DNA from 4 places in the Streptomyces angustmyceticus genome. Region 1 is predicted to be linked to each of the others. Evidence: riboswitches for the same ligand, from Rfam matches in the RefSeq annotation. Region 1 holds a riboswitch; each other region holds the start of a gene.
What was found. Region 1 has a riboswitch for cyclic di-AMP ahead of K7396_RS22030 (transglycosylase family protein). Riboswitches for the same ligand answer to the same signal wherever they lie in the genome.
Positions count from the first base shown of each region.

Region 2: another riboswitch for cyclic di-AMP. It lies ahead of K7396_RS09450 (M23 family metallopeptidase); the one in region 1 lies ahead of K7396_RS22030 (transglycosylase family protein).
Region 3: another riboswitch for cyclic di-AMP. It lies ahead of K7396_RS02255 (C40 family peptidase); the one in region 1 lies ahead of K7396_RS22030 (transglycosylase family protein).
Region 4: another riboswitch for cyclic di-AMP. It lies ahead of K7396_RS14485 (C40 family peptidase); the one in region 1 lies ahead of K7396_RS22030 (transglycosylase family protein).

Region 1 is NZ_CP082945.1:4,879,826-4,886,855, reverse strand. Features, by position in the region: gene eno (phosphopyruvate hydratase) at 1-989, opposite strand, end outside; gene K7396_RS22030 (transglycosylase family protein) at 1,260-1,934, opposite strand; cyclic di-AMP (ydaO/yuaA leader) riboswitch at 1,942-2,113, opposite strand; gene K7396_RS22025 (transglycosylase family protein) at 2,365-3,312, opposite strand; gene K7396_RS22020 (cytochrome P450 family protein) at 3,611-4,939, opposite strand; gene K7396_RS22015 (nucleoside triphosphate pyrophosphohydrolase) at 5,103-6,119, opposite strand; gene K7396_RS22010 (SurA N-terminal domain-containing protein) at 6,243-6,881, opposite strand.
Region 2 is NZ_CP082945.1:2,063,197-2,070,226, reverse strand. Features, by position in the region: gene K7396_RS09455 (M16 family metallopeptidase) at 1-1,297, shown strand, start outside; cyclic di-AMP (ydaO/yuaA leader) riboswitch at 1,508-1,663, shown strand; gene K7396_RS09450 (M23 family metallopeptidase) at 1,676-2,455, shown strand; gene K7396_RS09445 (GntR family transcriptional regulator) at 2,718-3,431, shown strand; gene K7396_RS09440 (HPr family phosphocarrier protein) at 3,707-3,988, opposite strand; gene K7396_RS09435 (bifunctional acetate--CoA ligase family protein/GNAT family N-acetyltransferase) at 4,197-7,030, shown strand, end outside.
Region 3 is NZ_CP082945.1:505,541-512,570, forward strand. Features, by position in the region: gene K7396_RS02245 (ATP-dependent Clp protease proteolytic subunit) at 1-190, shown strand, start outside; gene K7396_RS02250 (hypothetical protein) at 196-504, shown strand; cyclic di-AMP (ydaO/yuaA leader) riboswitch at 816-982, shown strand; gene K7396_RS02255 (C40 family peptidase) at 987-1,460, shown strand; gene K7396_RS02260 (LysE family transporter) at 1,611-2,279, opposite strand; gene K7396_RS02265 (LysR family transcriptional regulator) at 2,351-3,265, shown strand; gene K7396_RS02270 (8-amino-7-oxononanoate synthase) at 3,399-4,625, opposite strand; gene bioB (biotin synthase BioB) at 4,782-5,918, shown strand; gene K7396_RS02280 (adenosylmethionine--8-amino-7-oxononanoate transaminase) at 5,911-7,030, shown strand, end outside.
Region 4 is NZ_CP082945.1:3,234,686-3,241,715, forward strand. Features, by position in the region: gene K7396_RS14470 (esterase/lipase family protein) at 1-226, shown strand, start outside; gene K7396_RS14475 (M23 family metallopeptidase) at 476-2,272, shown strand; gene pcrA (DNA helicase PcrA) at 2,321-4,774, opposite strand; cyclic di-AMP (ydaO/yuaA leader) riboswitch at 5,064-5,247, shown strand; gene K7396_RS14485 (C40 family peptidase) at 5,256-6,392, shown strand; gene K7396_RS14490 (hypothetical protein) at 6,552-6,905, opposite strand.

The DNA of each region.
Region 1 (7,030 bases):
TCGGGGTTGGTGACGAACAGGTCGTCGCCGACGAGCTGGACCTTGGCGCCGAGCTTGTCGGTGATGACCTTCCAGCCGGCCCAGTCGTCCTCGAACAGCGGGTCCTCGATGGAGACGAGCGGGTAGGCCGCCACCAGCTCCTCGTAGTACTCGGTCATCTCGGCGGCCGAGCGGGTCTTGCCCTCGAACTCGTACGAGCCGTCCTTGTAGAACTCGGAGGCGGCGACGTCCAGGGCGAGCGCGATGTCCTGGCCGGGGGCGTAACCGGCCTGCTTGATGGCCTCCAGGATGAGGTCCAGGGCCTCGCGGTTGGAGCCCAGGTTCGGGGCGAAGCCGCCCTCGTCGCCGAGGCCGGTGGACAGCCCGCGCTCCTTCAGGACCTTCTTGAGGGTGTGGTAGACCTCGGCGCCCCAGCGCAGCGCCTCGGAGAAGGACTCCGCGCCGATCGGGGCGATCATGAACTCCTGGATGTCCACGTTGGAGTCGGCGTGCGAGCCGCCGTTCAGGATGTTCATCATCGGGACGGGCAGGACGTGCGCGTTCGGGCCGCCGAGGTAGCGGAACAGCGGGAGGTCGCTGGCCTCGGAGGCGGCGTGCGCGACGGCGAGGGAGACGCCGAGGATGGCGTTGGCGCCGAGCGAGCCCTTGTTGTCGGTGGCGTCCAGGTCGAACATGGCCTGGTCGATCAGCCGCTGCTCGGTCGCGTCGTAGCCGACGAGCTCCGGGCCGATCTGCTCGATGACGGCCAGGACGGCCTTCTCCACGCCCTTGCCCAGGTAGCGGTTGGGGTCGCCGTCACGGAGCTCGATGGCCTCGAAGGCGCCGGTGGAGGCGCCGGACGGCACGGCGGCACGGCCGGTGCTGCCGTCGTCGAGGCCGACCTCGACCTCGACCGTGGGATTACCTCGCGAGTCGAGAATTTCGCGGGCTACGACGACGTCGATGGACGGCACGTTGTCTCCTTCGTGGATGTCTGGCGTTCTGCGCATGAGCCTAACGGCCCCGGGGTCGTCCGCCTGCGCTTGGCCCGCTCCGTGGGACGGAATTACGGAATGAAGAGCCCAAAGGACCAGCTCACCGGACCTTTGGGACATTGTTCGCCGAACGGGAAAGGGCGTGGAACCGCGCCGGTCACCGGGCCCGGACGCGAGAACCCCGCCCGGCGCGCTCGGGGGAAGGGCGCGCCGGGCGGGGCCGGTCTCACGGAGCGAGGGGGCCCGCCGCTCTCGGGCCCGCTCACCTCCCGGTGAGGGATGGACTCAGACGTTGAGCTTCTGACCGGGGAAGATCAGGTTCGGGTTGCCGCCGATGACCGACTTGTTGGCCTTGTAGACGGACTTCCAGTCGCTGCCGTGCGCCTTGGCGATCTTGGCGAGGGTGTCGCCCGCCTTGACGGTGTAGTTGCCGTGGCCCATGGACTTGCGCTCGGTGGAGCGGGAGGCGTGCTGCTCGGGGGCGGCCGGGGCCTTCTTCGTCTCGGCCTTGGTGGAGCCCTGGTCCTGCTGGGGCGCGGACTTGGTCTGCGCGGAGGAGCCGGAGGTGTCGACGTCGGCGGCCGGGCCGCCGGCGGTCAGGTTGCCGGCGCCGGCGCAGGACCAGGCGCCCGGGCCCTGGATGGCGAGGAGCTTCTCGGCGGCGGCGATCTGCTGGGACTTGGTGGCCAGGTCGGCACGCGGGGCGTACTGGGTGCCACCGGCGGCGGCCCAGCTGGAGTTGGAGAACTGCAGGCCACCGTAGTAGCCGTTACCGGTGTTGATCGACCAGTTGCCGCCGGACTCGCACTGGGCGACCTTGTCCCAGGTGGCGACGGAGGCGGCGGAGGCGGAGGTGGCGCCCATCAGCGGGACGGCCACGGCAGCACCGGCGATGCCGGCGAGGGTGGCGACGCGGACGGCCTTGGACGGACGACGGTGCTTGCCCTTGATGATCAGCATGGTTCGTTCGTTTCCTCACCGACGCCTACGAGGTGAGCTGTCGGGTTCGGGCTGTGAGAAATCGCCCGGCCGCGTGCGCGTGCGCACGTGGCTTCACCCCAAGCCGGTTGACCCGCTTTCACGGGCGGGGCCGGCACGTACCTTGGGTCCCCCGCTCCTGCCTTCGGCGCTTGCGCGTCAGCTGCCTCCGACCACCGGCAGGATTCGGCGTGTGATCGAAGGGCCCGCTTTGGCGAGCGGTCCTGACGTTAAGCAGTAATGCCCTTGGGGTTCAAACCCCATCATCTGAACCAAGTTGACCGTTTTTGATCACGGATCGGACACATACCCGCAGGTGAACCCCGGTTTGCCGAGGGCGGACGCACCGGGGTTCAGCGCGGTCAACGAGACCCTTGTCTCACTTTCCCAAAAGAGGGCGAAGGGAGGCGAATTACCCTTCGTTGTGCCCGAGATCGAGCTTTTGGCCCGGCTTGATCAGGTCCGCGTCGGTGCCGATGACGCCCTCGTTGCGGTCGTAGAGGGCGGGCCAGCCGCCGGGCAGCCGGTGCGCCGAGGCGATGGCTGACAGCGTGTCACCGGGGCGCACGGTGTACGCGCCGTCCGCCGCCGGGTCCGTCCGCGCGCCGTCGCCGCGGGAGGCGTGCCGGCCCCCGGCCGACCGGCCGTCGTCGTCGCCGGCGCCCTGGTCGCCCGCGTCGCCGCGGTGCTTGCCCTGGGTGGGCGCCTTGTGCGGGGTGCCGGTGGTGTCCGGACGGCTGCCGCCCTCGGACGGGTCGGCGGACGGCGACGGGTCCTCGTCCCGGTCGCCCGGGGTCGCGGAGCCCGACGGCTGCCGGCTGCCGGGGCCGTCGTCGGAGCCGGCGGAGTCCGAAGGCTCGGGCGAGGGCGCCGGATCGGCCTGGCTGCCGCCGGTCTCGTCGTGCGCCCCGGAGGAGTCCTGGCCGGAGTCCTGACCGGCGGATCCCTGGCCGCCCGGCGTGCCGGAGGAGTCCCAGGGGTCGGCGGAGTCGTCCGACGGGGCGGGGGAGGGAGTGGCGGTGCTGCCCGGGTCGACCTCGGGCGCGCGGCCGTCCTTGACCAGGCCGGCGCCGTCGGCACAGCCCGACCAGACCTCCGGGCCGCGGTGGTCGAGGATCGACTCGGCGACCGCTATCTGCTGGGAGCGGCTGGCGAGGTCGGGGCGCGAGGCGTAGGCCGCGCCGCCGTAGGTGTCCCACATCTCCTGGGTGAGCTGCAGCCCGCCGTAGTAGCCGTTGCCCGAGGCCGCGCTCCAGACGCCGGCACTCTCGCACTGGGCGACCTTGTCCCAGGTCGTGGTGTCGGCGGCGTGCGCGCCGCTCGCGGCGAGCAGCGGCAGGGCGAACCCTGCGCCGGTCACTCCCGCCGTGACAAAGATGGCCGGTGCCTGACGGGGGCGACGGTGTCGGCCGGTCCCGGAACGCATGCGGATGCCTTTCGCGCGGCGGTTGAGTTGTACGACGAGCTCGTCGAGCTGCTCGACGGGTCACCCGCCCGGCCGACGCGCACGAGGCGCACCGTTCTACCGGTCCCCCACATCACCGCTTCGGCCGATCGGGTGAAGCCCGTCGATCGTCGGTGGAAAGGTAGCCGGGGTCACGGGTAGTCACAAGTCGGTGTAGCGCGGATCACGTAAAGGTCACGCACCTGACTCTGCGTCACTTCTGACCTTGTCGCTGGTCAGGGCGCTCGGGCGGGAACTCCACCGGCAGCGACCGCAATCCGCGCATGATGAGCCCGCCGCGCCAGCGCAGCGCGTCGGGTTCCGCGGCGAGCCGGAGGTCCGGGAGGCGGGTCAGCAGGGTCGCCAGAGCCGTCTGCCCTTCGAGCCGGGCGAGGGGGGCGCCCAGGCAGTAGTGGATGCCGTGCCCGTACCCCAGGTGCTGGTTGTCACGGCGGGTCAGGTCGAGCACGTCCGGCTCGTCGAAGCGCGCCGGGTCGCGGTCGGCGGCGGCCAGCACCACCAGGACCGGGTCGCCCTGCGCGATCCGCTGCCCGCCCAGGGTCAGCTCCTGGGTCGCGAACCGCCAGGTCGCCAGCTCCACGGGACCGTCGTAGCGGAGCAGTTCCTCGATGCCGGAGGTCAGCAGGCCGGTGTCACCCGCAGTGATCGACTTCTGCAGCAGCTCGCGCTGGGCGGGGTGGCGCAGCAGCGCGTAGATGCCGTTGCCGATGAGGTTGACGGTGGTCTCGAAACCGGCGAAGAGCAGGATGAAGGCCATGGCGGCGGCCTCGTTCTCGGTGAGGTGCTCGCCGTGGTCCGAGGCCCGGATCAGGCCGGAGATCAGGTCCTCGTCCGCCTCGGGGGTGTCCCCCAGCGACTCGCGCTTGCGGTGGATCAGCTCGGCGAGATAGCCGCGCATCTTCTTCACGGACCGGGCGACCCCGCCGCGCGGTCCCCCGCCGTGCCGGATCATCATGCCCGCCCAGTCGCGGAAGTCGTCCTGGTCCTCGCGCGGCACGCCCAGCAGGTCGCAGATCGCGTAGATCGGGAGCGGGAAGGCGAACTCGTGGATGAGGTCGGCCTCGCCCTTCGCCGCGAACTGATCGATGAGGTGATCGGTCAGCTCCTGGACGCGCGGGGCGAAGGCGGCGACCCGGCGCGGGGTGAAAGCCTTCGAGACCAGCCGGCGCAGCCGGGTGTGGTCCGGGGGGTCGATGTTGAGCAGATGCGTCATCAGGTTCGCGCTGCGCTCGCCGGGGATGCCGACCTTGCCCTTGCCGTGCGCGGACTCGCTGTGGTGCACCGGATTCTTCGACAGCCGGCCGTCGGCGAGCGCCTGCCGCGCCTCGGTGTAGCGGGTCACCAGCCATGCCTCGACGCCGCTGGGCAGCTCGGTCCGGTGCACCGGCGCGTGCTCCCGCAGCCAGGCGTACGCCGGGTAGGGGTCGGCGGCGAACTCCCAGGTGAACAGGGCGGGGGCGGGCGCGGCTGCGGGGCAGCCCGCGGGGGCGTCGGCGGCGGGGGCGTGGGGCTTGTCGTGCACCTTCCGACCGTAACCGGTGGGCGCGCCGGAGCGCGCCCGCGCACCTGCCGGGCCCCCGCGGGCGCCGCACCACGCCGCATCCACCCCGAGCCCGGTCAGGCGCCGCCGCCGCGATGCCGCCCCGGCCCCGCGGCGGGGAACGCGCCCCCGCCGCTCCGGAGCCTCACGCGCCGGCGCCGCCCTCGGCGGCTATCACCGCGTCCCGGTAGGCGCGGGCCGCCGCCCGCAGCGCGGCCTCCGGGTCCACACCGTCCGCCTCGGCCCGTACCGCCAGGGCCAGGAGTTCGTAGCCGATGCCCTCCCCGGCCGGGGGCGCGACATCGAGTCCGGCCGTGCGGGCGCGGGAGGAGAGCTTCGCCGCCAGCGCCAGGCCGGGCTGGGCCAGCGGGATGCCCTCGGTCACCGAGTCGCGCCGCTTCTCCTCGGCCTTCGTCCGCAGCCAGTGCGCCCGGACGTCGTCCGGGGTCGCCGCGTCCGCGTCGCCGAAGACATGGGGGTGGCGGTGGATCAGCTTGTCGACGATGCCGCCCGCGACGTCGTCGAGGGAGAACGGTTCGTCGGGGTCGTCCTGGGCGATCCGGGCGTGGAAGACGACCTGGAGGAGGACATCGCCCAGCTCCTCGCGCAGCGCCTCGCGGTCCCCCTCCTCGATGGCCTCGACCAGCTCGTACGCCTCCTCGATGCCGTACTTGGCGAGGTCGCGGTGCGTACGGATGCCGCTCCAGGGGCAGGCGGCGCGGATCTGGTCCATGACCTGGACGAGGTCGAGCAGCCGGGCGCCGGGCAGGTCGTAGGAGCCGGGCAGCAGCTCCAGGTCCGGCATGGTCTCGCGGCCGGAGCCGGCCAGCCTGGCCAGGCCGTCGGTCAGCGTGCTCTCGCCGTCCGCCGAGGTCAGGACGACGGCCGTACGGCCCCCCGGCACGCAGTAGTCGACCAGTTCGCGGGCGGCGGGGGCGGCCGTCTCCACCGCGATGCCGGCCTCCCGCAGATACGGCAGCTGCGGGTGGTCGGGGTCGGCGCACAGCACACGGTCCGCCCCGCGCAGGATCTGCCAGGCGGGCCAGGACAGGAGCCCGGGGGCGACCCGGTGGCTGGTGGTGAGCAGGACCAGGCGTCCGGTGCCGGTGCCCTCGGGGCGGGCTTCGGCGCCGGTGTCGGCGGCAGAGGCGTCAGCGTTCACGTCTCGAACGTAACGCACCCCGCCGGACGGCCCGGCGCCGGTGGGCGACGGCCCGGACACGCCCTGTTCGCCGCGCCGCCCGCCCCGTACGGGCCGCCCCCGGCCGGCCCCGGCCACCTCCTCTCAGGCCTGCTGCTTCGCGGACTCCCGGGTGATCCACGGGTCCTTGGTCTCGCCGAGGATGACCTGCTGGTCGTCCCACTTGCCGAACCGCGGATTGACGTCGATTCCCATGGACCGGGAGGTCTTGGCCAGTGCGCGGGCGAGCTTCTGCTGGCCCTGCGGCTTGCCGCGGTCCGCGCCGAGGTGCCGGGCGACGCCGTCGAGCAGCAGTTGGTTGCGGACCATGGCGTCGATCTCGTCGGGGGCGACGCCCTGCTGGAGCCACATCTCCTTCAGCCGCGCGGCGCCGCCGGCCTGCTGCTCCGCGCGCGCCCGCCAGCGCTGGACGTCGCCCCGGGTGACCGTCACCTCGGCGTCCCGGGCGCCGCGGGCCAGCACCTCGTCGAAGATCATGCCGTTGAGGGTGGCCAGGCTGAGCCGGCCGGTGTTCATGATGAGCTGGCTGCCCTGCGGGGACCTGGCCTGCGCGGCGCGCACGTCCTTCACCTTCGCCTGCAACTGCGAGACGGTGATCCGCTTCCCGTCCACGAGGGCCGCGGCCCCGGGGTGGGCGTCGCTGCCGCAGGCCGCGAGCAACGGGGCCGCGCCCAGCAGGGCGGCGGTGGCGGATACGGAGAGCGCTGTCCTACGGCGGAACACATGGCCTCCCGGCAGATCGTGCGACGGAGTCTCGACCTTGGTGGATCGATGCTATGGAGTCGGCGTGGCCCAGGCCACTGCTTCGGCCAACGATCTGGGGCGGGCTCGGTTTCTGGTGCTCGGAGGTGCCGATTCCGGTCCGCCGGCCC
Region 2 (7,030 bases), 2.8 Mb from region 1:
GACCCTCCTGACCAGCCACCGCCCCGGCCAGCAGGTCGTCGCCGTCGAGATCAACCTCGTCGCGCCGCTGGACGCCGAACCCGAGGGCCTGGACGGCGTCGCCACGATCATGGCGCGCGCCCTGTCCGAGGGCACCGACCAGCACGACGCCGAGGAGTTCGCCGCCGAGCTGGAGCGCTGCGGCGCCACTCTGGACGCGCACGCCGACCACCCCGGCGTACGGGTCTCCCTGGAGGTGCCGGCGTCCCGGCTGCCGCGCGCGCTCGGCCTGCTCGCCGACGCGCTGCGCGCCCCCGCCTTCCCGGAGAGCGAGGTCGAGCGGCTGGTGCGCAACCGTCTCGACGAGATCCCGCACGAGCTCGCCAACCCGGCCCGGCGTGCGGCGATGGCGCTGTCCAAGGAGCTGTTCCCGGCCACGTCCCGTATGTCGCGGCCGCGCCAGGGCACCGAGGAGACCGTCGGACGCATCGACGCCGCGGCCGTCCGCGCCTTCTACGACGCCCATGTGCGGCCCGCGACGGCCACCGCCGTCATCGTCGGTGACTTCACCGGCGTCGACCTGGAGGCCGCGCTCGCCGAGACGCTCGGCGCGTGGAGCGGCTCGACGGCCGAGCCGCTGAAGGCCTCGCCGATCGTCGCCGACGACACCGGCCGCGTGGTGATCGTGGACCGGCCCGGCGCCGTCCAGACGCAGCTGCTCATCGGCCGCATCGGTGCCGACCGGCACGACCGGGTGTGGCCGGCGCAGGTCCTCGGCACCTACTGCCTGGGCGGTACCCTCACCTCCCGTCTGGACCGCGTGCTGCGGGAGGAGAAGGGCTACACCTACGGGGTGCGCGCCTTCGGCCAGGTACTGCGCTCCACCGCTCCCACGTCCCCCGAGGGCGCCACGGGCGCCTCACTGCTCGCCATCAGCGGCTCGGTGGACACCGCCTCCACCGTCCCGGCGCTCGACGACCTGTGGAACGTGCTGCGCACCCTTGCGGCAGAGGGGCTGACGGACGACGAGCGGGATGTCGCCGTGCAGAACCTCGTCGGGGTCGCGCCACTGAAGTACGAGACCGCGGCGGCCGTCGCGGGCACGCTCGCCGACCAGGTGGAGCAGCACCTGCCGGACGACTTCCAGGCGCAGTTGTACGTGCGGCTCGCGGAGACCGGCACGGTCGAGGCGACCGCGGCGGCGGTCAACGCCTTCCCCGTGGACCGGCTGGTGACGGTCCTGGTGGGCGATGCGGCGCAGATCGCCGAGCCCATCAAGGCGCTGGGCATCGGCGAGGTGACGGTCGTCGGCGGCTAGGCCACCGTGTGACGGCAGGTCACATATCGACAAAGCAACTCCCGTGGCGATGGTCCGCCACGGGAGTTGCCGTATGTCCGGTATATCGCTGCCCACACCTCGGTTCTTGTGGGATCCCGCACAAAAAAGCGGATCTGTTTGCCGATTGAAAGTTGCCACGTTTAGCGTCGGTCCGGCTGTTCGTCACAAGTCCGCCACAACCGTGGCACCGGACAGTCATCGCCGAGTCCCCGTACGGTGCGAGCCAGGGGAGCCGGGGACCCAGAGTCCCTTGGGGTGAATCGGACTCCCCTCCGGAGGAGCCCGTAGGAGACCTTCCTGCTCCGAACCCGTCAGCTAACCCGGTAGGCGAGAAGGAGGGAAAGGACAAGCCCGTACATGGCGTTCATCCGTGCCACCGGGAAGCACCGTCGTGCGAGCCGCCCCGCTCGGTCGACCCGCAACATCGCCGGCATAGCCACCCTCGCGGCCGGCGGCGTCGTCGCCTCCGTGGCCTCGCCGGCGCTGGCGGCCACGGACCAGGCGCGCACCCACGACACCGGTCTGCAGCAGGCCGTCGTGCTCGGTGACGAGCTCGCCAACCACGTCGCGGCCCAGGCCGACGCGCAGCAGGCCGAGGCGGAGGCCGCAGCGGCGAAGGCGAAGGCCGAGGCCGTGGCCAAGAAGCAGGCCGAGGAGGCCAAGCGACGCGTCGAGGCCGCCCGCAAGGCCAAGGAGCGCGCCGCCCGGGAGGCGGAGCGCAAGCGCCTCAACACCTTTGTCGCCCCCGTGGCCGACTCCTACGTGTCCACCTCGTACAAGGCCTCCAGCGGCCTGTGGTCCTCGGGCAGCCACACCGGCATCGACTTCCACGCCGCCTCCGGCACCTCCGTCCACGCCGTCGGCACGGGCACCGTCGTCGAGGCCGGCTGGGGCGGCTCCTACGGAAACAACATCGTGATCAAGATGAACGACGGGACGTACACCCAGTACGGTCACCTGTCGTCGCTCGGCGTCTCCGTCGGCCAGCACGTGACCCCGGGCCAGCAGATCGGCCTCTCCGGCGCCACCGGCAACGCCACCGGCCCCCACCTGCACTTCGAGGCCCGCACCGGTGCCGACTACGGCTCGGACATCGACCCCGTCGCCTACCTGCGCTCGCACGGCGTCAACGTCTGACCCGGAGCCCCGTCGGGCACCGCGCCCCGAGGGGCCCGAGCCGCACGAGCGTCCGCCCGAAGCCCCGGCTCCCCGGCCGGGGCTTCGGCGTGCCCGGCACGCGGCGGGTGCGCCCCCGATACGCCGCACGGCCCGCGCCTTCTGGCCAAAAAATATCCATGAATAATCGGAGTCCGTCGGAAAAGCCGTTCCGGTCGAATAGAGTCACGGAAAAGTCGCCGACCGGCGGCGTTTCGAGGGGATTACGGCGGAGGCACGGAAGATGCGAGGCCATATTTCCGCGCATGCGGTGTGCACGGCGATTCGCGACGACATCGTCTCCGGCGCGCTGGCGCCGGGGAGCCGGCTGATCGAAGAGATCCTGGCGGCCCGCTACGGCGTCTCCCGGGTGCCGGTCCGTGAAGCACTGCGCACCCTGCAGTCCGAAGGGTTCGTCACCACCCGCCATCACGCGGGCGCCTGCGTCGCCGAGCCCACCGAGCAGGAGGCCGCCGACCTCCTCGACGTCCGGGCCCTGTTGGAGCCGCTGGGCGCGGCGCGCGCGGCCGCCCGCCGCAGCCCCGCGCACCTCAAGGTGCTCCGTGGCCTGGTGCGGCTCGGCCGCGAGCGGGCCCGGCACGGCAGCCCCGCGGATCTGCGCCAACTGGACGGCTGGTTCCACGAGACGCTGGCCCAGGCGGCCGGCAGCCCCAGCCTGACCGCGTTGCTGACCCAGTTGCGGCGCAAGATCGAGTGGATGTACGCCGTGGAACTGCCCGCCCGTACGGGGGAGTCGTGGGACGAACACGGTGCGGTGCTGGACGCGGTGGCCCGGGGGGACGCGGAACGGGCTCGCGCCCTGATGGCGGCCCATGTCGAGCGCTCGCTCCCGGTGTACCGGCTCCGGCGCCCCGCCGAGACGGAGACGGGGGAGCCGAAGGCGCCCCGGGTGAGGAATCCGAAACCGCCCGTCAACACGGCGCGCGCCCGCTCTTAACAAGACCCACGTATACAAAGAAGTGCAGAATGGCTCAGGGAGAGCGCGATTCGGCGTTCCTGTTTCCGCTGTCCGCCTTCAGGTTTTATTTGTGCTGCCCGAATGCGCAGAAGAGGCGGGGCAGGGGGGTGCGGAATTCCGCGCGCTATTTCCGGCTTCCCTGATTCCGGCCCGCCCGGGAAGGGGATTCCGGTACAGCGAAACGGCCCCGCCGTGGCGACCGGTCACCGGTCGTCACAGCGGGGCCGCCGCGTGGAGCGGGAGTCCTGGCGGACTCAGACGGTCTCGGGGAGCTCCTCGAGACCCTCGGCGACGAGCTTGGCCAGACGGTCGAGCGCCGCCTCGGCACCCTCGGCGTCGGAGGCCAGCACGATCTCCTCGCCGCCCTGGGCGCCCAGACCCAGGACCGCGAGCATGGAGGCCGCGTTGACGGGGTTGCCATCAGCCTTGGCGATCGTCATCGGGACGCCGGAGGCGGTGGCCGCACGGACGAAGATCGACGCGGGGCGGGCGTGCAGGCCCTCGGCCCAACCGACATTGACGCGGCGCTCTGCCATGGTGTTGCCCTTCAAAGTCGTGACTGTTGTCTAGACCAGTCTCTCACGCTGCCGGGCGTGCTGGGCAGCCCTGTGTCCTGGCCTTTTGTGGCCATTGGTCTCCCCAAGGGAGGTGCGGCAGGCCGGTGGACGGCATCCCCAGCCTGCCCCGCACCCCGAGCGTACGCGCGCCGAGCCGGTTGTCGGTGGCCGGTCGTACGCTGTCCGCATGCAGCAACCGCCGGACCACGCGTACCCGACCCACTGGGAAGCCGACGTGGTGCTGCGCGACGGCGGCACGGCGCGGATCCGCCCCATCACCCCCGACGACGCCGAGCGGCTGGTCTCCTTCTACGAGCAGGTCTCGGACGAGTCGAAGTACTACCGCTTCTTCGCGCCGTATCCGCGGCTGTCCGACCGCGATGTGCACCGTTTCACCCACCACGACTACGTCGACCGGGTCGGGCTCGCGGCCACCGTCGGCGGCGAGTTCATCGCCACCGTCCGCTACGACCGGATCAACGACCAGGGGCTGCCCGCCAAGAGCCCCGAGGACGACCAGGCCGAGGTCGCCTTCCTCGTCCAGGACGCCCATCAAGGCAGGGGCGTCGCCTCCGCCCTCCTGGAGCACATCGCGGCCGTCGCCCGTGAGCGCGGCATCCGCCGGTTCGCCGCCGAGGTACTGCCCGCGAACTCCAAGATGATCAAGGTCTTCACGGACGCGGGCTACACCCACCAGCGCACCTTCGAAGACGGTGTGGTGCGCCTGGAGTTCGACCTGGAGCCGACCGAGCAGTCCATGGCCGTGATGCGCGGACGCGAGCAGCGCGCCGAGGCCCGGTCCGTGCAGCGGCTGCTCGCCCCGGGGTCGGTCGCCGTCATCGGCGTCGGCCGCACCCCCGGCGGCGTCGGCCGCACCGCGCTGCGCAGCCTCCTGGACTCCGGCTTCACGGGCCGGGTGCACGCGGTCAACCACGCCTTCCCCGAGGGCATGCGACGGCTGCGGCCCGAAGACGTACCGGCCGTCCGCGCCCTGCGGGAGATCCCCGACCCGGTCGACCTCGCCGTCATCGCCGTCCCCGCGGACCGCGTCCCCGACGTGGTCCGCGACTGCGGCGAACACGGCGTCCAGGGCGTGCTGATCCTGTCCTCCGGCTACGCCGAGGCGGGCCCGGAGGGCCGGGAGCGGCAGCGCGCGCTGCTCCGCCAGGCCCGCTCCTACGGCATGCGGCTCATCGGGCCCAACGCCTTCGGCCTGATCAACACCGCCCCCGACGTCCGGCTGAACGCCTCCCTCGCCCCCCGGATGCCCGGCGCCGGCCGTATCGGCCTGTTCACCCAGTCCGGTGCCATCGGCATCGCCCTGCTCAGCGGGCTGCACGCGCGCGGCCCCGGTGACGGCGGGATCGCCGGTATCTCCGCCTTCGTCTCCGCGGGCAACCGCGCCGACGTCTCCGGCAACGACCTGCTCCAGTACTGGTACGACGACCCGGACACCGACGTCGTGATCCTCTATTTGGAGTCCATCGGCAACCCGCGCAAATTCGCCCGGCTCGCCCGTCGCACCGCTGCCGTCAAGCCGGTCGTCGTCGCCAAGGGGGCCCGGCACAACGGCACCGCGCCGCCCGGCCACGCCGTGCCCACCGTCCGCGTCCCCGACAGCACCGTCGCGGCCCTGATGCGCCAGGCCGGCGTGATCCGCGTCGACACGGTCACGGAGCTGATCGACGCCGGCCTGCTGCTGGCCTCCCAGCCGCTCCCGGCCGGCCCGCGCATCGCCATCCTCGGCAACTCCGAGTCGCTGGCGCTCCTCGCCTACGACGCCTGCCTGACCGAACAGCTGCGCCCGCAGAGCCCCCGGGTGCTGCCCTCCGCGGCCACACCGGACGACTTCGCGGCCGCCCTCGCCGAGGCGCTGTCCGGCGACGGCTGCGACGCCGTGATCGTCACGGCCATCCCCTGGGTGGGGGAGGGGTCCGCCGTCTCACCGGCCGACAGCGAAGGCGTCGCACTCGCCGCCGCCCTGCGCACCGCGGCCGAGGCACATCCGGAGAAGCCGGTGACGGTCGTCCACCTCGCCATGGACGACCTCGCCGAGACCCTCGCGGCGCCGGCACCGGCACCGGCCCGGTCGACGGAGCCCACAGCCGCAGCCCCCGCCCCGGACAGGTCCGACCCGGCCCCCGCGCCCGCGCACCCGGCCCCCGCGCCCGCTCGCCCCGCGCACCGGGCCCCCACCCCGACCCCACACTCCCCGCTCTCACCCCCTCCCCCGCCCGTTCCGTCGAACCGCACACGCCCCCTGCTCCCCCCGGGGCCGCCGCCGGCCCTCGCGGCTCATCAGCCGGCTCCGTGCCGTGACGCCGACGCGGCCCCCGTGTCCCGGCGCCGGTCCGACCCCCTCCGTATCCCCGCCTATCCCGCCGCCGAGCGCGCCGTGCGCTCCCTCGCCGAGGCCGTCCGCTACGCCGCATGGCGACGGGAGGCCGCCGAGCCGGGCCGGGTGCCCGAGTTCGACGACATCCAGGAGGCCGCGGCCGGCGCCGACATCGACCGCCTCCTGCACCGCCTCACCCCCGACGCCCCCACGGGCCGCTCCGTCCCGGTGCCGTCCCAGGACGCCGAGGCCCTGCTCGCCCGCTACGGCATCCGCACCCGGCCGGTCCTCTCGGCCCCCGATCCGGACACCGCCGTCCGCGCCGCCGCCCGCCTCGGCTATCCGGTGGCCCTCAAGACCACCGCGCCCCATCTGCGTCACCGCGCCGACCTCGGCGGGGTCCGGCTCGACATCGCCGGGGAGGCGGAACTCCGCCGCACCTACGCCGAATTGACCGATTTCCTCGGCTCCCCGGAAGTCCTGCGTCCGGTCGTCCAGTCGATGGTGCCGCGCGGCGTCGACACCGTCATCCGGGCCGCCATCGACCCGGCCGCCGGCGCCGTGCTCTCCTTCGGTCTGGCCGGGGCGCCCTCCCAGCTGCTCGGCGACGTCGCCCACCGCCTCATCCCCGCCACCGACCGCGACGTCGCGGAGCAGATCCGCTCGATCCGTGCCGCCCCGCTGCT
Region 3 (7,030 bases), 4.4 Mb from region 1:
GGAGCTGCTGCGCACCCGCGAGATGCTGGAGGAGATGCTGGCGCGGCACACCGGGCAGCCCCGCGAGCGGATCGCCGCCGACATCGAGCGCGACAAGATCTTCGACGCCCGCGCCGCGCAGGAGTACGGCCTGATCGACCAGATCACCCGCGACCGCAAGCAGTCGGCGCTCCGGCCCGCGGCGCGGTGAGCGCGATGCTGCCGCCCGAACCGCCGCCGCTGCCCGCGCTCACCCGCGCCGAGGGCGAACTCGTCGACAGCTATCTGGAGGTGCTCGATCTGCTCGGCCGGATCAACCCGGCCCGCTGCGGCGGCACCTACACCGGACTACGGGCCGCCCAGGCGCTCGTCGGCAAGGCCGCCCGGCTGCGGGACGCGCTGACGCTGATGCACAGCCGGGGCGAGAGCGAGGTGCACTCCGCGACGATGGCCCGCGCACTGCGCGTGCTGGACGGCGAGCGCCGGGCCGGGCTCGTGACGATGCCGCCACCCGGGGAGAACTGACGCGGGGACACACGGAGAGGCTGCGCAGACGGCGTAGCGTCCGCACCCGATCTGAGGAGGCGACGAATTGCGCGGGCGAACGCAATTCCCCCGGTCGCGGATGTTTCGCCGCTGGTCCGCGGGGTGCAACACCCCGCGCTGCCGCACCTGAGGGAACAAAACTAACCATTCGGGTCAATTGTGACCCATCTCACATACGGCATTTTCGGCTCGGAATTCGGGTGCCGGGTGCGTGACGATCCCTTCGACGACAAGACCCCGCCACAGCGACGGGGCGGTCCGCACGGGCGCCCAATCCCGCCGCCGTGCCGGATGACCGGTCGACGATGTGGATCGGCGGGAGCGGAGGACCCGAGCAGGACGGGGTCCCGGCCAGCACGGCCGAGGACCTCTTGGGGTGAAGCCGTACGCACGGCCGGGCATCTTCGCCTGCCCGAACCCGACAGGTCTTCCTTCGCAGGCGGCTGACGAAGGGTTTGCGCATGACCGTGCGCATGCATACGCCGAATCTGCTGGCACGCGCCGGCACCGTCACCGCTCTGACGCTGGTCACGCTCGGCGGGACCACCGTCGCTCCGGGAGCGGCCGGGAACGCGGAAGCCGCGTCCGTATCCGTCCACGCGCTACGGATCGCGGCGTCCAAGAGCGGAGCTCCTTACCGGTACGGCGCCCAGGGGCCGCACGCCTTCGACTGTTCGGGGCTGACGCTGTACTCGTTCAAGCGCGCCGGCCGGGCCCTGCCGCGCACCGCGGCCGCGCAGTACAGCCGCACCCGGCGCATCCCGGCAGGCGCGCGCCGACGCGGCGATCTGGTCTTCTTCCATTCGCGCAGCGGCATCTACCACGTCGGGATCTACGCGGGCCAGGGCCGGATGTGGCATGCGCCCAAGGCCGGGAGCGTGGTGCGGCTGGAGCGGATCTGGAGCCGTTCCGTCACGTACGGGCGCGTGGGCTGACCTGCGGGTTCACCCCCGTGCCCGGTCACGTTCCCGCGTGCCCGGGTGCGGTGGCGGGCGGCCGCCACCGCACGGGCCGCTCTCCGTGGGGATTCCGCCGCCCCGCGGACGAACCGGTGACAGCTCTGCCCCTGCGGGGGCGGACCGCCTTCAGGACAACGCCAGTTCGACGAGCAGGATGCCGCCCAGGGCCGTGAGCAGCGCTCCGGTGGTGGCTTCCAGCGCGCGGGCCACCGAGGGGCGGCGCAGCCAGGCGCCCAGCCGGTCCACGAGCAGCGCGACGAGCGGGAACCACACCAGCGCCATGGCGACGATCACCGTCGCGAGCAGCAGCGTCCGGGGCAGCGCGGGCGCTCCCGCCGGGACGAACTGCGGGAGCAGGCTGAGGAAGAGCACCGGGGCCTTGGGGTTGAGCGCGTTGGTCAGGAAACCCTGGCGCAGGCTCTGCGCCGCGCCCTGCCGAGCGGGCGGGCGGCGGGTGCCGGCCGGGGCCGCGGCGGCGGGGTCCGTCGTGCCGTCCGTCGTGGCCGTGGGGCGGCGGACGGCCGCGGCCAGGGCGCGGGCGCCGAGGTACAACAGGTAGCCGCCACCGAGGAGTTGGACGGCTTCCAGGAGCGCGGGCTCGGCGACCAGCACCGCCGCGAGCCCGGCCACCGCCAGGGCGGTGTGCACCAGCAGCCCGCCCGCGACGCCGACGGCGGCCGCCACCCCCGCCCGCCGCGAGTCGAGTGCGTTGCGCACCACCACCGCGAAGTCCGCGCCCGGCATGGCGACCATGCCGGCGGCGACCGGGGTGAAGGCGATCAGCTGTCCGTCCATGACCGCAGTCTCGCCGGTCGAAGCCTTTAATGGGTATTGCGGACTTTCATGGAGAGCCTAAAGGGATTCTTATGTACGACCCCACACGACTGGCCGCCCTCGTGGCGGTGGCGGAGGCCGGTTCGATCACCCGGGCCGCCGCCCGGCTGGGCTACACCGCTCCCGCGCTCTCCCAGCAGCTCGCCAAGCTGGAGCGGGAGGCCGGTGCGGCCCTGCTGGTGCGCCACCACCGCGGGGCGCGGCTGACGGCGGCCGGTGAGCTGCTGCTCGTCCGCGCCCGGCGGGTCCTGGACGAGCTGGACCAGGCGCGGCACGAGCTGTCCCGGCTGGCGGGGCTGTCCGGCGGGCGGCTGCAGGTCGGCACGTTCATGACCGCCGGCACCCATCTGCTGCCGCCCGCGCTCAGCGCGTTCCGGCGGGCGCACCCCGATGTGGAGCTGAGCGTCACGGAGTACGTGCCGCCGCAGGCGGCGGGGGCGGTGGCGCTGGGCGAGGTGGATCTCGCGCTGACGCACGAGTACGTGCCGGGCGAGGCGATGCCGGCGCCGGAGGGGGTGCGTCTGGAGCCGTTGCTGGCCGAGGAACTGGTGCTCGTCACGGCGCCCGGTCATGCCCTGTCAGCGGGGCCGGGACGGCTGCCGCTCGGCGAACTGGCCGGTCAGCCGCTGGTCAGCATGGCGCCGGCCAACCCCAACCGGCGCGAGGTGGAGGCCACGCTGGCGGCCGCCGGGGCGAGTGTGGCGGTGCGCTGTGAGTCGCCGAGCTATGCGGTGGTGTGTGCGCTGGTGAGCGCGGGGCTCGGGGTGGCGGTGGTGCCGGAGATGGTGGCGGAGGGGTCGATGACGCCGCTGGGGGTCCGCCGGCTGGACCCACCGGAGCTGCACCGCCGGATCTCGGTGGCCTACCGCCCCGGCGGCAGCCCGGCCGCCGACACCCTGCGGGCCCTGTTGCGCGGGGCCTTCCTCCGGCACTCCCCGGCACCGTGACGAGGCCGGGCGCGGCGTACGCCGGACGGTCGCGGCGTACGGAGACCGGCGTGGACGACGTACGGCGCGGACGGCGGCCCGTCGTCGGGCCGGCCGCCGTACCGGGGTGCGGAGGGACGAGCGGTCGCCGGGGTCAGTCCCCCGGCGCGGTGGCCACGATCGTGCGGACCGCCGCGTCGAGCTGATCATCCGTCAGGTCGGCGCGGGCGGTGAGCCGCAGCCGGGAGATCCCGTCGGGCACGGACGGCGGGCGGAAGCAGCCGACCGCGAGCCCGGCCGTGCGGCAGTCGGCGGCCCAGCGGAGCGCCGCCTCCGGCGAGGGGGCCCGCACGGAGATCACCGCCGCGTCCGGGCGCACCGCCGTCAGCCCCGCCGCGGTGAGCCGCTCGTACAGCCCCTGTGCGACCGCGACGGCCCGGGTGGCGCGCCGCGGCTCGCGGCGCAGCAGCCGCAGCGCCGCGAGGGCGCCGCCGGCCGCCGCCGGGGCGAGGCCGGTGTCGAAGATGAACGACCGGGCGGTGTTGACCAGATGCTCGACGACGCGGGCCGGGCCGAGCACCACACCGCCCTGGGAACCGAGCGACTTGGAGAGCGTCACGGTGGTCACCACATCGCCGTCGCCGGCGAGTCCTGCCGCCCACGGCGCGCCGCGGCCGCCCTCGCCCAGCACCCCCAGGCCGTGCGCGTCGTCGATGAGGAGTCCGGCGCCCCGGGTCCGGCAGACCTCGGCCAGCGCGGGGAGCGGCGCGGCGTCCCCGTCGACCGAGAACACCGCGTCGGTCACGACGAGCGCCCGGCCGTCGTGGCCGGTCAGCGCGGCGCGCACGGCCTCCGGGTCGGCGTGCGGGGCCACTTCGGTACGGGCCCGGGAGAGCCGGCAGCCGTCGATGAGGGAGGCGTGGTTGCCGGCGTCGGAGACGATCAGGGCGCCGGGGGCGGTGAGCGCGGTGACCGCGGCGAGATTCGCGGCATAGCCGGAGGACAGCACCAAAGCGGCCTCGAAGCCGCAGAACTCCGCGAGTTCCGCCTCCAGCCGGGCGTGCAGCTCGGTGCTGCCGGTGACCAGCCGGGAGCCGGTCGCGCCGGCGCCCCAGTGGTGCGCGGCGTCGGCGGCGCCACGGGTGACCTCGGGGTGCCGGGCGAGCCCGAGATAGTCGTTGCCGGCCAGGTCGAGCAGCGGGGAGTCGGCCGGGCGGGGGCGCAGGGTGCGCACGAGGCCGGCGTCGCGGCGCGCCGCACCGGCCGCATCGAGCCAGTCGAAGGCCCCGGCGCCGGACGGGCCGCCGGGCGCGGCGGCGGGCGCGGCGGGCCTTGCCGGGGAGGTGTCGCGAAGCAGCGGCGGGGCGGGGTCCTGCGGCATCGGCGTCCTTCGTCTGTCGGCCTCGATTGTGGGCTGTCGATAGACGTTAGCGGTCGTTCCGCAGGGCCACGGTGTGGCGATACACACACCTCGATCGCGGCTCGTTGTGGGAATCCTCCTTGGCCGGGGGCGGGGGCGTACGCGAGGATCAGCGCCATGGACCTGCTGAACACACTGGTGGACAAGGGACTGCGGCGCGAGTTGCCGACCCGTGAAGAGGCGCTGGCCGTACTGGCCACCTCCGATGACGAACTGCTCGATGTCGTGGCCGCGGCCGGAAAGGTACGCCGCCAGTGGTTCGGGCGGCGGGTCAAACTCAACTATCTCGTCAACCTCAAGTCGGGCCTGTGCCCCGAGGACTGCTCCTACTGCTCCCAGCGGCTGGGCTCCAAGGCCGAGATCCTCAAGTACACCTGGCTCAAGCCCGACGACGCCTCCAAGGCCGCGGCCGCCGGGGTGGCCGGTGGCGCCAAGCGGGTCTGCCTGGTGGCCAGCGGCCGCGGGCCGACGGACAAGGACGTCGACCGCGTCTCGGAGACCATCTCCGCCATCAAGGAGCAGAACGAGGGCGTCGAGGTGTGCGCCTGCCTCGGGCTGCTGTCCGACGGCCAGGCCGGGCGGCTGCGCGCGGCGGGCGCCGACGCGTACAACCACAACCTCAACACCTCGGAAGCCACCTACGGCGACATCTGCACCACGCACGACTTCTCGGACCGCGTCTCCACCGTCCAGCAGGCCCAGGCGGCCGGCATGTCGGCCTGCTCCGGTCTGATCGCCGGCATGGGCGAGAGCGACGCCGACCTCGTCGATGTGGTGTTCGCGCTGCGCGACCTGGACCCGGACTCCGTCCCGGTGAACTTCCTGATCCCCTTCGAGGGCACCCCGCTCGCCAAGGAGTGGAACCTCACCCCGCAGCGGGCGCTGCGCATCCTGGCGATGGTGCGCTTCGTCTGCCCGGACATCGAGGTACGGCTGGCCGGCGGCCGCGAGGTGCATCTGCGCAGCATGCAGCCGCTCGCGCTGCACCTGGTCAACTCCATCTTCCTCGGCGACTACCTGACCAGCGAGGGGCAGGCCGGCAAGGACGACCTCGCGATGATCGAGGACGCCGGCTTCGAGGTCGAGGGCACCGACACCACGACGCTGCCCGAGCACCGCAGGCCGGACGCCGACGAGCCGGCCGAGACCGCCGTGGAGGAGGCCGCCGTCCCGGCGCCCTCCGACGACACCCGCCGCGACCTGGTCTCGGTGCGCCGCCGCGGCGCCGGTACCGACCTGCCGCCCAATGCCTGAACCGCTCACCCCATACGCCCTGCTCGCGCTCGACCGGCAGCATGTGTGGCACCCGTACGGGCCGATGCCCGGCACCGCCGCACCGCTGCTGGTGGAGTCGGCATCGGGCGTCCGGCTCCGGCTGGGCGAACCGGTCGAGGGCCGGGACGAGTTGGTGGACGGGATGTCCTCCTGGTGGTCGGCGGTGCACGGCTACAACCACCCGGTGCTCAACGACGCCGCGCGCGGCCAGCTGGAGCGGATGAGCCATGTGATGTTCGGCGGGCTCACCCACGAGCCCGCCGTGCGGCTGGCGAAGCGGCTGGTCGACATCACCCCTGAGCCGCTGCAGCACGTCTTTCTCGCCGACTCCGGTTCGGTGTCGGTCGAGGTCGCCGTCAAGATGTGCCTGCAGTACTGGCGCTCACTCGGCAAGCCGCGCAAACAGCGGCTGCTGACCTGGCGCGGCGGGTACCACGGCGACACCTGGCAGCCGATGTCGGTCTGCGATCCGGACGGCGGGATGCACGAGCTGTGGCAGGGGGTGCTGCCGCGGCAGATCTTCGCGGACGCGCCGCCGGCCGGCTTCGGCGCCGAACCCGACGCGGCGTACGCGGCGCATCTGCGGGAGCTGATCGGCCGGCACGCCGAGGAGCTGGCGGCGGTGATCGTGGAGCCCGTGGTGCAGGGGGCGGGCGGGATGTCGTTCCACTCCCCCGCGTACCTGCGGGTGCTGCGGGAGGCCTGTGACGAGCACGGCGTCCTGCTCGTCCTCGACGAGATCGCCACCGGCTTCGGTCGTACGGGCGCGCTGTTCGCCGCCGGCCACGCGGGCATCGCGCCGGATGTGATGTGCCTGGGCAAGGCCCTGACCGGCGGTTATCTGACCCTGGCGGCGACGCTGTGCACGACGGCGGTCGCGGACGGCATCTCCCGCGGCGCCCTGCCGGTGCTGGCGCACGGCCCCACCTTCATGGGCAATCCGCTCGCCGCCGCCGTCGCCGACGCCTCGATCGGGCTGCTGCTGTCCCAGGACTGGCAGCAGGAGGTCAAGCGGATCGAGGCCGGGCTGCGGGACGGTCTGGCACCGGCCGCGCGCCTGGCCGGGGTGCGCGAGGTGCGCGTACTCGGCG
Region 4 (7,030 bases), 1.6 Mb from region 1:
TTGCCGGACGCACTTTGTCGCTTTCTGGAGCGAGGAGGACCGGGTGATGGTTCCCGCCACTACGGCCAGAATCAATCACCCGGATTTGCATGCGTTCAATGTGCATGTCGCCGGTGTCGGACATCTCGCCCTGCCGGTCAACGGCACCGTCGCCGCGGGCATCCGCGACGCGCTGGCCTCGGCGGATCCGGCCGAAGGGGCCGCGGACGTCATATCGGTGGCCTGACGCCGCCACGGAACGGGCGGCCCGGTCATGCCCCTGCGCGCCGCCGGAACGGCGCCGCGGGACCGTTCCGATCATGGCGCGTTGCCGAACAATCCTCGAACGGGGTGCCAAGAGCTCGCATGGGACTGCCGAAAGGCGGCCAAATGCCCGGTCCGGCCGAACCCAAAACCTGTGGAAGATTGTCGCCGCCGCGTACCGCCGGGTACAGTCGCCGCTAATTCTCCTGCTGCCGAGGCGAAAGAGAAGTTGGTGAACGACCGTCACCCATCGGGGGCCCCGCTCCCGACCGGATCTGCTTCTGACGCCTCGTATGCGCATTATCCGGCCTACGACACCTACGAGCAGCAGCATTCCCCCTCGGGCAGCGCCGAATACGGCGATGGCGACCCGCTCTTCGGCTCGCTCCCCGGCTCGTACGAAACCGGCATGTACGACACCGGCTGCTATGACACCGGGACGCACGGCGCGGTTGCCCACGGCATGAGCGCCTACGGCACGGGCACCTTCCACACCGGCGGGTACGACACGGGGACGTACGACGCGGCGGGCTACGGCACCGGCGCCTACGACACCGGCGGCTACGCCCCGTCGCAGTGGGACACCGGCGCCTACGAGACGGGTGCCTACGACAGCGGCGCCTATCCCGCCGCCGACCCGCACGCGGCCGCCCCGGGCTACGACCCCTACGCGCACACCGCGTACGACGCCCCGGCGCAGGACGCGACCGCCTACGCGTCCCACGGATACGACACGGCGGCCTCGTACGAGACGACCGGCTACGAAGCCACCGCCTACGGGCACGGCGGGTACGACACCGGGAGCCACCCCACCGGCACGTACGACACCGGGAGTTACGCCGCCGTCGGATACGACACCGCCGGCGCCTTCGACACCGGCGGCCACCAGGCCACCGCGCTCCAGGAGACCGCCGACCACGAGGCCACGGCGATCTGGACGACCACGGACCGGAACCTCATCGCCGGCATCCCGGCCCAGGCCGGCCCGCCGCCCGAGGACACCGTCCTGTGGGACTCCACCCCCTGGAACGACACCGCGCACACCGACGCCGGCCGGCACGACGGCGAGCAGTTCGACGCCGACGTCTTCGAGGCCGGCCGGCCCGGGACCGACGGCACCTCCCCCGACGAGGGCGGCTTCGGCCACACCGGCGGCTTCGACAACGCCGCCCGCGCCGAGGACGGCGAGGCCGCCGCCGTGGCGGAGGCCATGACGCAGGCCATGCCGGTCACCCCTCCGGCCCCCAGCAGGCGGCGGGTCGCCGGGCCGGACGCCGGCACGACCGTCCGCGGCCGGGGCCGCAAGCGCCCGGTGAAGCGGTCGGCGCTGCTGACCGTCGCCGTCCCCTCGGTCGCCGCCATGGGCGTGTGCGCCGTGGCAGCCGCCGCCGTCACCGGATTCACCGGCGACGACAAGGGCGACGCGACCGCCCAGGCCGCGCCCGACCCGGGAGCCGTCAAACCGTCGGCGGCCAACAACAAGCTCGACACCCAGCTCGCCGGACTCAGCGCCAGCGCCGACGACTTCCGCGACCGGGCCAGCCGTACCCAGGAGCGGATCGACCTCAAGCAGCGCCAGGATCTGGAGCGCAAGCGCAAGGCGGAGGAGGCGGCCCGCAAGGAGGCCGCCCGCCCCAAGTTCGTGCTGCCGGTCACCCAGCACGGCCTGAGCGCCACCTTCGGCCAGGCCGGGGTGAACTGGATGTCCGTGCACACCGGCATCGACTTCCCGGTCAGCTACGGCACCCCGGTCATGTCCGCCACCGACGGCACCATCCGCACCCAGTGGAACTCCGCCTACGGGAACATGGCGATCGTGACGGCGCCCGACGGCACCGAGACCTGGTACTGCCACCTGAGCAGCACCAAGATCCGTTCCGGGTCGGTCAAGGCCGGGGACCAGATCGCCTATTCGGGCAACTCCGGCAACTCCACGGGACCGCACCTCCACTTCGAGGTGCGCCCCGGCGGCGGCGCGGCGGTCGACCCGCAGCCCTGGCTGCGCGACCACGGCCTCAACCCGAACTGACCGGCGCACCGCCGGGTGACGGAGCCCGTCACCCGGCCCGCGCGGCTCCTACAGCTTCTCCACCGGCGCGTACCGCAGCAGCAGCCGCTTCGGCTTCTCGCCGCCGAAGTCGATCGTCGCCTCGGCGTTGTCGCCGCTGCCCTTGACGCCGACGACCGTGCCCAGCCCGAAGCTGTCGTGGGTGACGCGGTCGCCGACGGCCAGGGAGACCACCTGGCGGTCGCCGGAACGGCGGGTCGCGAAGCCGCTCGGCCCCTTGGCGCGCGACGACAGGGCGGAACCGAAGCCGCCGCCTCCACCGCCCGCCGACATGCCGCCCATCGACGCGGAGGGCGTCGCCTGGCCCGTGCGCTTCCACTCCAGGTAGTCGGCCGGGATCTCCTCCAGGAACCGGGAGGGCGGGTTGTACGAGGGCTGGCCCCAGGCGCTGCGCATCGTCGAACGGGTGACGTAGAGCCGCTCGCGGGCGCGGGTGATGCCCACGTAGGCGAGCCGGCGCTCCTCCTCCAGCTCCTTGGTCTGGCCCAGCGAGCGCATGTGCGGGAAGACGCCGTCCTCCAGGCCGGTCAGGAAGACGACGGGGAACTCCAGGCCCTTGGCGGTGTGCAGCGTCATCAGCGTGATCACGCCGCTGCCCTCTTCGTCCTCGTCCGGGATCTGGTCGGAGTCGGCGACCAGCGCGACCTGCTCCAGGAAGTCGGAGAGGGTGCCCGGATTCTCCTCCCCTCGGTCCTGCTCGAACTCCAGGGCCACGGCGGCGAGTTCCTGGAGGTTCTCGATCCGGGTCTCGTCCTGCGGGTCGGTGCTGGCCTGGAGTTCGGCGAGGTAGCCGGTGCGCTCCAGGACGGCTTCCAGGATCGTGGCGGGGCCGGCGCCGGACTCGACGATGGTGCGCAGCTCCTCCATGAGGACGTTGAAGCGCTTGACGGCGTTGGCGGAGCGGGCCGCCATGCCGTACGCCTCGTCGACCCGGCGCAGCGCCTGCGGGAAGGTGATCTTCTCGCGCGCCGACAGGGCGTCGATCATCGCCTCGGCGCGGTCGCCGATGCCGCGCTTGGGGACGTTCAGGATGCGGCGGAGCGGGACGGTGTCCTCGGGGTTGGCGAGCACCCGCAGGTACGCGAGGACGTCGCGGACCTCCTTGCGCTCGTAGAAGCGCACCCCGCCGACGACCTTGTAGGGCAGCCCGACCCGGATGAAGATCTCTTCGAAGACACGGGACTGGGCGTTGGTGCGGTAGAAGACCGCGACGTCGCCGGCCTTGGCGTCGCCGGCGTCCGTCAGCCGGTCGATCTCGTCGGCGACGAACTGCGCCTCGTCGTGCTCGGTGTCGGCGACGTAGCCGGTGATCCTGGGGCCGGCGCCCGCCTGCGTCCAGAGGTTCTTGGGGCGGCGGTTCTCGTTGCGCTCGATGACGGCGTTGGCGGCGGACAGGATCGTCTGCGAGGAGCGGTAGTTCTGCTCCAGCAGGATCGTCGTCGCGTCCGGGTAGTCCTCCTCGAACTGGAGGATGTTGCGGATCGTGGCGCCGCGGAAGGCGTAGATCGACTGGTCGGCGTCGCCGACGACGCACAGTTCGGCGGCGTCCTCGGCGGGGCCGACCAGCTCGCGGACGAGGGTGTACTGGGCGTGGTTGGTGTCCTGGTACTCGTCGACGAGGACGTGGCGGAAGCGGCGGCGGTAGTGCTCGGCGACGTCCGGGAAGGCCTGGAGCAGATTGACCGTGGTCATGATGATGTCGTCGAAGTCCAGGGCGTTGGCCTCGCGCAGCCGCGCCTGGTACATCGCATACGCCTCGGCCAGCGTCTTCTCGAAACCATCGGCAGCCGTCCCGGCGAAGGTCTCCTCGTCGATGAGCTCGTTCTTGAGGTTGGAGATCTTCGCGCTGAAGGACTTGGGCGGGTAGCGCTTGGGGTCCAGGTCCAGATCGCGGCAGACCAGGGCCATCAGGCGCTTGGAGTCGGCGGCGTCGTAGATGGAGAAGGACGAGGTGAAGCCCAGCTTCTTGGACTCGCGGCGCAGGATGCGGACGCAGGCGCTGTGGAAGGTGGAGACCCACATGGCGTTGGCGCGCGGGCCGACCAGCTCCTCGACGCGCTCCTTCATCTCGCCGGCGGCCTTGTTCGTGAAGGTGATCGCGAGTATCTGGCCGGGGTGGACATGGCGCTCGGCCAGCAGATGAGCGATGCGGTGGGTGAGCACCCGGGTCTTGCCGGAGCCGGCGCCGGCGACGATCAGCAGCGGGCCGCCGGTGTGCACCACGGCGGCCTTCTGCTCGTCGTTGAGCCCCTCCAGCAGCGCCGCGGGGTCGATGGCGGGGCGGGCGGCGCCGTCGCGGTAGTACGCCTCCTGGGGCGGGGGCGCGTCGAACCTCCCGCCGAAGAGGTCGGCGGGGATCTCCTCCGGGGCCGGGCCGTGCTCGTCCTCGGGGGGCGGCGGGGGCTCCCCCTCGTCCTTGTGGCCGAGGTCCGCCAGGAAGCTGTCGTCAAAGAGGCTGCTCATCGCCCACCGAGTCTAGGCCGCCGCACCGACAGCCCGCCGCTGAGTCGCCCGATGCGGGCCGCTCCGGGGGCGGGCCGTGGCACCGCGGCAGGTCAGGCGGCCGGGAGGTGCGCGGACCGGTCGGCGGCTCGTCTACCCGAAACCGACATCTGTCACGACAACCCCCGCATCGCGTTCAGGTCACGAAAAGGTTTCGGGCATATCGAACATCAGCCTTCACAGGAGCCACACGAGTTGGCTAACGTCCTCGCTCAGGCAGCCCGCCTCCCCGTGGACGACAGGTCCGCACGGGCCGCCCACGCCGAGTCCGGCCCTGCCCTCGGGCACCCGGAGCCGGGGACCCACCAGCACCACCGGGGTGAATCGGTCCGGACAGCCGCCGTCCGCGGACATCCGGACCGTAGGGCAAGCCTTCCGTCAGCGACACCGCCCGAACCCGACAGCTAACCCGGTAGGCGGTCCACGGAAGGAGTCGCCGGCCTTGGCGTCGCATCGCAAGCCGCGCACCAGCATTCTCACCTCGCCCGGAGGACGACGAACGGCGGTCGGGCTCACCTCCGCCGCCCTCGCCTCGGCCACGCTGCTCTCGCAGTCCGCCGACGCGGCCCCCCGGGCGCCCAAGCCCACCATCGAAGAGGTCAAGCAGAAGGTCGACGGCCTCTACCGCCAGGCCGAGGTGGCCACCCAGAAGTACAACGCCGCCAAGGAGCGGGCCGAGACCCAGCGCCACACCGTCGACAAGCTGCTCGACGCCGCCGCCAAGCGGGCCGAGGAGATGAACGAGTCCCGGCGCCGGCTGGGCACGTTCGCCTCGGCGCAGTACCGCACCGGGGGCATGAACCCGACGGCGCAGCTGATGCTGGCCAAGGACCCGCAGCAGTTCTTCGACCGCAGCCACCTCATGGAGCGGCTGACCGGCCGGCAGAAGCAGGCCGTCTCCGACTACCAGGAGCAGCAGGCGGCGGCGGCCCGGCAGCGGGCGGAGGCGACCCACAGCCTGGAGCGGCTGCAGACCTCGCAGGCGTCCCTCAAGGAGTCCAAGCAGTCCGTCCAGGCGAAGCTGGCCGAGGCCCGGCAGCTGCTGTCCCGGCTGACCGCCCAGGAGAAGGCGCGGCTGGCGGAGCTGGAGCGCAAGAAGGAGGCCGCGGCCAAGCGCAAGGCCGAGGAGGAGGCCCGCAAGCAGCAGGAGCGCGAGCGGCAGCAGCAGCACGACGGGGGCGGGCAGAGCGGTGGCGGCGCCGACGACGGCTCGTCCGCCGGACCGTCGTCGAGCCAGGCCGAGAAGGCGCTCGCCTTCGCCCGCGCCCAGATGGGCAAGCCGTACGTCTGGGGCGCGACCGGGCCCAGCTCCTACGACTGCTCGGGGCTGACCCAGGCCGCGTGGAAGGCCGCCGGCGTCAGCCTGCCGCGGACCACCTGGGACCAGGTCAAGGTCGGCCAGCGGGTCGCCACCAAGGACCTCAAGCCCGGTGACCTGGTCTTCTTCTACGACGACATCAGCCACGTCGGCATGTACATAGGCGGCGGCAAGATGATCCACGCACCGCACCCGGGCGCCAGTGTCCGGGAGGAGTCGATCTACTACATGCCGATCTACGGGAGCGTCCGCCCGGGCTGAGCCCCGGCCCCGCGCCCCCTCCGAACCACCCCCCACGGCCACCCCCCACACGCCACCGCGCGGCCCCCGCCCTTCCGGCGAGGAGGGCGAGGACCGCGCGGTGTGCTGTGGCGGGGCCGTCCGCCCGGCGGCCGGAACCCGGCCGGCCGCCCACCGCGCTCAGGTCCAGAGCACGGCGATGAAGATGTTGGCCACCGTCAGCGCGCCGACCGCGCCGAAGAGCGGCGCGTCGACCTTCTCCTCGTCGCGCTTGACGTAGACCAGCGCCAGGATGACCACCAGAACGGCCATCTTGATGCCGAGCTTGACGGTGTTGAGGCTGTGGCCCTCGGCCTGGTTGAGGCCGACCAGCACGATGCCGGTGACCAGCATCGTCAGCGCGCCGTGCAGCATCGCCGGCACGAAGCGGGCGGTGCCCGCGCCCATCGCCTTCATCTGGGTCAGGAAACCGCCCAGCAGCGAGGCGATGCCGATGATGTGCAGGCCGACGAAGATATTGATTACTACGTCCATAGTGTCGGATCGTAGCCGCCGCATAGCACGGCCCTTCCGGCAGGGCGTCCGCAATCGCCGCTTCGGTCAGGCCGGACCCGCTCCCGGCCGCGTGACCACGGCGCCACGGTCACCCACGCACCATC